Regions from separate parts of the Mesorhizobium sp. M0514 genome, predicted to be linked through region 2. Evidence: riboswitches for the same ligand, from Rfam matches in the RefSeq annotation. Region 2 holds a riboswitch; the other holds the start of a gene.
The links. Region 2 has a riboswitch for S-adenosylmethionine ahead of NKI61_RS00275 (O-succinylhomoserine sulfhydrylase). Riboswitches for the same ligand answer to the same signal wherever they lie in the genome.
Positions count from the first base shown of each region.

Region 1: another riboswitch for S-adenosylmethionine. It lies ahead of metX (homoserine O-acetyltransferase MetX); the one in region 2 lies ahead of NKI61_RS00275 (O-succinylhomoserine sulfhydrylase).

Region 1 is NZ_JAMYQZ010000021.1:73,737-76,923, forward strand. Features, by position in the region: gene NKI61_RS11590 (DUF1330 domain-containing protein) at 1-41, shown strand, start outside; gene metW (methionine biosynthesis protein MetW) at 49-663, opposite strand; gene metX (homoserine O-acetyltransferase MetX) at 660-1,829, opposite strand; SAM riboswitch at 1,890-1,967, opposite strand; gene hisC (histidinol-phosphate transaminase) at 2,093-3,187, shown strand, end outside.
Region 2 is NZ_JAMYQZ010000001.1:54,496-57,682, forward strand. Features, by position in the region: gene NKI61_RS00265 (ABC transporter substrate-binding protein) at 1-205, opposite strand, end outside; gene NKI61_RS00270 (2'-deoxycytidine 5'-triphosphate deaminase) at 307-1,401, opposite strand; SAM riboswitch at 1,542-1,619, shown strand; gene NKI61_RS00275 (O-succinylhomoserine sulfhydrylase) at 1,677-2,867, shown strand; gene NKI61_RS00280 (ceramide glucosyltransferase) at 2,879-3,187, opposite strand, start outside.

The DNA.
Region 1 (3,187 bases), on a different contig from region 2:
GCGTTCAGCACCCGCACAAGGCGACGGACGTGCTGGAATAGGGGCAAACTACCGCTTCAGCAAGAACACCGCTTGCTGGCCGAAGAAATTCCAGAACCACCATGGCATCGACAGGCCGATCTTCTGGCCGTTGCCGTCGAGCGCGGTGGCTTTCTCGACCGAAGCGCCGAGTTCCTCGACCAGATTGACGAAGTCGCGGATGGTGCAGAAATGGATGTTGGGCGTGTCGTACCAGGAATAGGGCAGGTCCGCGGTCACCGGCATCCGGCCATTGACGAACAGCGACAGCCGCACCCGCCAGTGGCCGAAATTGGGGAAGGAGACGATGGCGCGGTTGCCGATTCGCAGCAGCTCGTCGAGCACCAGCTTCGGGTTGCGGGTCGCCTGCAGCGTCTGAGACAGGACGACGAAGTCAAAACCCTTGTCCGGATAGAATTCGAGGTCGGTATCGGCATCGCCCTGGATGACCGAGAGACCGCGCGCCACGCATTCATTGACGCCGCGCTGCGACAGCTCCAGCCCGCGGCCGTCGACCTGCTTGGTCTCCTGCAGGAGTTCGAGCAGCAGGCCGTCGCCGGAGCCGACATCGAGCACCCGCGACTGCGGCGGTATCAGGTTGGCCACGACTTCGAGGTCGACGCGCTGGCTGCCATTGACGCTCATGAGGCGAGCCCCCTTGCGCGGGCCGCCGAGCCGATGAAGCCCTTGATGGCGGCAAACAGTTCGGGTTCATCGAGCAGGAAGGCATCATGGCCGCGGTCGGTGTCGATCTCGACGAAGGAGACGGAGGCGCCGGCGGCGTTGAGCGCATGCACGATCGAGCGGCTCTCCTCGGTCGGGAACAGCCAGTCCGAGGTGAAGGACACCAGGCAGAAGCGGGTCTTGGTCCCGGCAAAGGCATCTGCCAACCGGCCGCCATGGTCGGCGGCGAGGTCGAAATAATCCATCGAACGGGTCATGTAGAGGTAGGAGTTGGCGTCGAAGCGGTCGACGAATGTCATGCCCTGGTGGCGCAGATAGCTTTCGATCTGGAAATCTGCGTCGAAACCGAAGGTCAGTGCTTCGCGGTCCTGCAGATTGCGGCCGAATTTCCGATGCAGGGCGGCTTCCGACAGATAGGTGATGTGGGCGGCCATGCGCGCCACGGCGAGCCCCTTTTCCGGGCGCTTGCCGTGCTCGAAATATTTGCCGCCATGCCAGTCCGGATCGGCCATGACGGCCTGCCGGCCGACCTCGTGGAAGGCGATGTTCTGCGAGGAATGGCGTGCGCCTGTGGCGATCGGCAGGGCCGAGAAGACGCGCTCGGAATAGCACGATGCCCATTCCAGCACCTGCATGCCGCCCATCGAGCCGCCGAGCACGCAAAACAGCTTTTCGATGCCGAAATGGTCGACCAGCATCAATTGCGCCCGCACCATGTCGCGGATGGTGATGATTGGCAGGTCGAGGCCGTAGGGCTTGCCGGTGGCGGGATTGGTCGAGGCCGGACCGGTGGAGCCGAGGCACCCGCCGATGACGTTGGAGCAGATGACGAAGAAGCGGTTGGTGTCGATGATCTTGCCGGGACCGATCAGCACTTCCCACCAGCCGGGCTTGCCGGTCACCGGATTGGTGTTGGCGACATGCTGGTCGCCGGTCAGCGCGTGGCAGACCAGGATGGCGTTGGTGCGGGCATCGTTGAGGGTGCCATAGGTCTGGTAGGCGATCTGGAACGGCGACAAAAGCGTGCCGGCGTCGAGCTTCAGCGGCTTGTCAGGGCCAAAACGCAACACCGGGCTCGACGGGCTGTCGGCCTCGTTGTTGGTTTTTGTAGCGCGGAGCGCGGCCATGTGACTCTCCTTGCCCGCCGTCAGGCAATAAAAAACCGGCAATGCGATCGCAAAGCCGGTTACGTCACGCAAACGGCCCTTTAGCGAGTTGTTTAACGTGGCTGCAAGCCGACCGGCCAAATCACCACGGAACTGTTGCGTTCTTCTAGAACTCGTGCGGCCCGGCGTCAACGGCCAGCTATGCCCGCCTCTCGACATTCGCGGCTACGGCTTGTATTTCCGCTGCGGCCTCCGGACGGAGGCATTCTGGATGGATTTGCGACATGGACAAGACAGCGGGCAAGGCACGGCCGACGCCCCGCGCGGGCATCATGGACATCGACGCCTATGTACCGGGCAAGAGCACGGCACCTGCCGGCGTCGCCAAGGTCCATAAATTGTCGTCGAACGAGAACCCGCTCGGCCCGTCGCCGAAGGCGATCGAGGCCGCGCGCGAAGTGGCCAGCAAGCTTGATGTCTATCCCGACGGCACCGCCCGCCGGCTGCGCGAGGCGATCGCCGAGGTGCACGGCCTCAACCCGGCAAACATCATCTGCTCCAACGGTTCCGACGAGATACTTGGCCTGCTGGCGCAGACCTATCTTGCGCCAGGCGATGAGGCGATTTTTACCGAACATGCCTTCATGGTCTACAAGATCTACATTCAGTCGGCGGGGGCCAAGCCGGTTGCTGTGAAGGAAACCGAGGAGCGCGCCGACGTCGACGCGATCCTGGCCGCGGTGACGCCGCGGACCAAAATCATCTTCCTCGCCAATCCCAACAACCCGACCGGCACCTATCTGCCGTTCCAGGAGGTCCGCCGCCTGCATGCCGCGCTCCCAGGCAACGTGCTTCTGGTGCTGGACGCGGCCTATGCCGAGTATGTCAGGCGCAATGACTATGAGGCAGGTATCGAGCTGGCGGGCAGCGCGCAGAATGTGGTCATGACCCGCACCTTCTCCAAGCTCGGCCTTGGCGGCGCGCGCATCGGCTGGATGTATGGCCCACTGCACATCGTCGATGCCATCAACCGCATCCGCGGCCCTTTCAACGTCAACGCAACAGCGATCGAGGCCGGCATTGCCGCCATCCGCGACCGCGCCCATGTCGAGCGCAGTTCGTTGCACAACGAGACCTGGCTTACCTGGTTGAATGAAGAACTGACGAAGCTTGGGCTGCGCGTGACGCCCAGCGTCGGCAATTTCGTCCTCATCCACTTTCCCGACGACAAGAGGCATTCGGCTGAGGCGGCGGACGATTACCTCACCCAGCGCGGCTATATATTGCGGCGCGTTACCGGCTATGGCTTTCCCAATGCGCTGCGCATGAGCGTCGGCACCGAAGAAGCAAATCGCGGCGTCATCGATGCCCTCACGACA
Region 2 (3,187 bases):
ACTCGACCTTCATCTGCGCACACAGCGCATTGGCAATGTCGATGTCGAAGCCCTCGATCTTGCCGTCCGCGGTGATGGTGTTGAAGGGCGGATAAGCGCCCTCGGTGCCGATCTTCAATTTCTCCTGCGCCTCAGCCAGCGAGCCGGCCGATATCACCAGCATGGCAGCGCCCGCTGCCGATATGATCCATCTTGAAATCTGCATTTTGGTTCCCCTTGCGCGCCGTTCTCTTGCCGGCCACCGAAAGGCAGCCAAGCATGGTGAGGCAGCGCAGGCAAGTATTTTGCCTGACGGTGATCGAAGGTTCAGCCGGCGGGGCGGAAATGCTTGGAGAGCTTGAGGCCTTGCGCCTGGTAATTCGAGCCGAGATCGGTGCCGTAAAGCGCCTGCGGCCGCTTCAGCATGTGTTCGTAGACCAGCCGGCCGACGATCTGGCCGTGGTCGAGGATGAACGGCACTTCGTGGCTGCGCACTTCGAGCACCGCCCGGCTGCCGGTGCCGCCTGAGGCCGAATGGCCGAAGCCCGGATCGAAGAAGCCGGCATAGTGAACACGGAATTCGCCAACCAGCGGATCGAAGGGCGTCATCTCGGCGGCGTAGAGCGGCGGCACGTGCACGGCTTCGCGGCTGACCAGGATGTAGAACTCGTCCGGGTCGAGCACCAGTTCGCCGGCGCCGCTCTTATAGAGCGGCTCCCAGAAATCGACGGCATCCTGGGCGGCGCGCTTGTCGACATCGACCAAGCCGGTGTGATGCTTGCCGCGATAGCCGACCAGGCCGTTCTGGTCGCCGTCAAGATCGATCGACAGCGCAATGCCGCCGCCGGAAATGTTGGGCGGCTCGGTCGCCACCAGCATCTCGGCGCGGTGCAATTCGTTCAGTTCTGCCTCCGACAACAGCGCGTTGCCAGTGCGAAAGCGGATCTGCGACAGCCTCGATCCGGCGCGTACGACGATCGGGAAGGTGCGTGGACTGACTTCGAGATAAAGCGGCCCGTGATAGCCGGGGGCGATCTTGTCGAACTCATGGCCGCGATCGGTCATCACCCGGGTGAAGATGTCGAGCCGGCCGGTCGAGCTCTTCGGGTTGGCCGAGGCCGACACGTTTGGGGGCAGCGCCAGGCTTTCGAGCAGCGGCACGATGTAGACGCAGCCGGTTTCCAGCACCGCGCCCTCGGCGAGACTGAATTCGTGCAATTTCAGCCGGTGAAGCTTGTCGGCCACCAGATGATCGGGACCCGGCAGGAAGGAGGCGCGCACGCGAAAAGCCTTGTCGCCGAGCCTGAGATCGAGGCTCGCCGGCTGCACCTGGTCGACATCGAGCGCGCGCGGCGACTTCAGCGCGCCGGACTGAAACAGCGCGGAAATGTCCTGATCGGGAAGAATGCCTGTCTGCCGCAAAAGGCTGGCTCCGCTCCAAGGTCGGTCTCTTTGTGGCAGGTTCTTGCCGCAAAACCGCTGGATATTATTGCGGAACCTGCCTGGTACAAACCTCTTAATGAAGCCGGCAATTGACGCAAGCGCAGGTGAGGTCTAAAGGGTGGTTATCCCGTGGTGATTTGGCCGGTCGGCTTGCAGCCACGTTAAACAAGTCGCTAAAGGACCGTCGGGCCGCAAGGCCATATGGACCGGTTGCGACTTTCGCGGCCGGTTTTTTTGTGTCTGGAACAAAAGCCATGAGCACCAAGAAGCGTAACTGGAAACCTCAGACCGCACTCGTGCACGGGGGAACGCTGCGTTCCCAGTTCGGCGAGACGTCCGAAGCGATGTACCTCACCCAAGGCTATGTCTACGAGACGGCGCAGGCTGCCGAGGCCCGTTTCAAGGGCGAGGAGCCGGGCTTCATCTATTCGCGCTATGCCAACCCTACCGTCGACATGTTCGAAAAGCGCATGTGCGCGCTGGAGGGTGCCGAAGATGCGCGCGCAACGGCGTCCGGCATGGCGGCGGTGACGGCAGCGCTCCTGTGCAGCGCCAAGGCCGGCGACCATATCGTTGCGGCGCGCGCGCTGTTCGGCTCCTGCCGCTGGGTGGTGGAGACGCTGGCGCCGAAATACGGCATCGAGGCAACGCTGGTCGACGGCACCGACATCGCCAACTGGGAAAAGGCGGTGCGGCCGAACACGAAACTGTTCTTCCTGGAAAGCCCGACCAATCCGACGCTGGAAGTGGTCGACATCGCAGCGGTGGCGGCGCTCGCCACCTCGATCGGCGCCAGGCTGATCGTCGACAATGTCTTTGCCACGCCCTTGCAGCAGAAGCCCTTGCAGCTCGGCGCCCATATCGTCGTCTACTCCGCGACCAAGCACATTGACGGCCAGGGACGCTGTCTCGGCGGCATCATCCTGTCGGACAAGAAATGGATCGACGAGAATTTGCACGACTATTTCCGCCACACCGGCCCGAGCCTGTCGCCGTTCAACGCCTGGACGCTGCTCAAGGGCCTGGAGACGCTGCCGGTTCGGGTGCGCCAGCAGACGGAAAGCGCGGCCAAGATCGCGGATTTCCTGGCAGGACGGCCGGAAATCGCCCGCGTCATCTATCCCGGCCGCGCCGACCACCCGCAGGCCGACATCGTCAAGAAGCAGATGACAGGCGGATCGACGCTGATCTGCCTCGACGTCAAGGGCGGCAAGCAGGCGGCCTTCGCCTTGCAGAACGCGCTCGACATCGTGCTGATCTCCAACAATCTCGGCGACGCCAAGAGCCTGATCACCCATCCGGCGACCACCACGCACAAGAACCTCAGCGACGAAGCTCGCGCCGAGCTTGGCATCGGGCCGGGAACGCTCAGGCTGTCGGTCGGTCTTGAGGATACGGACGATCTGCTGGAGGACGTTGCGCAGGCGCTGAAGGCAGCCGGATAGGCCGCGAGGCGTCACGCTCCCGACGAAACCTCTTCCAGTTCGGCCGTCTTGGTGCCGATGGTCATGATGTTGCCGCGCCAGTCGACGGCGCCGCTCAGCCAGCCGCGCGCCCAGATGGCGGGAAGCATCATGTCGCGCACCATCATCGCCGGGACCATGCGCAGCGACAGGTGCCAGCCCTTGGCCGCGGCCAGCGCGCATTCGGGAATGTAGGCCGCCGTCAGCACGGCCAACACCGTGGCCGGCAGGCTGATGCCGGCACTTGCGGCCGCCACCAGCGCCAACGCCAACGGCACGGCGACGCCGGTCAGGATCTCGGG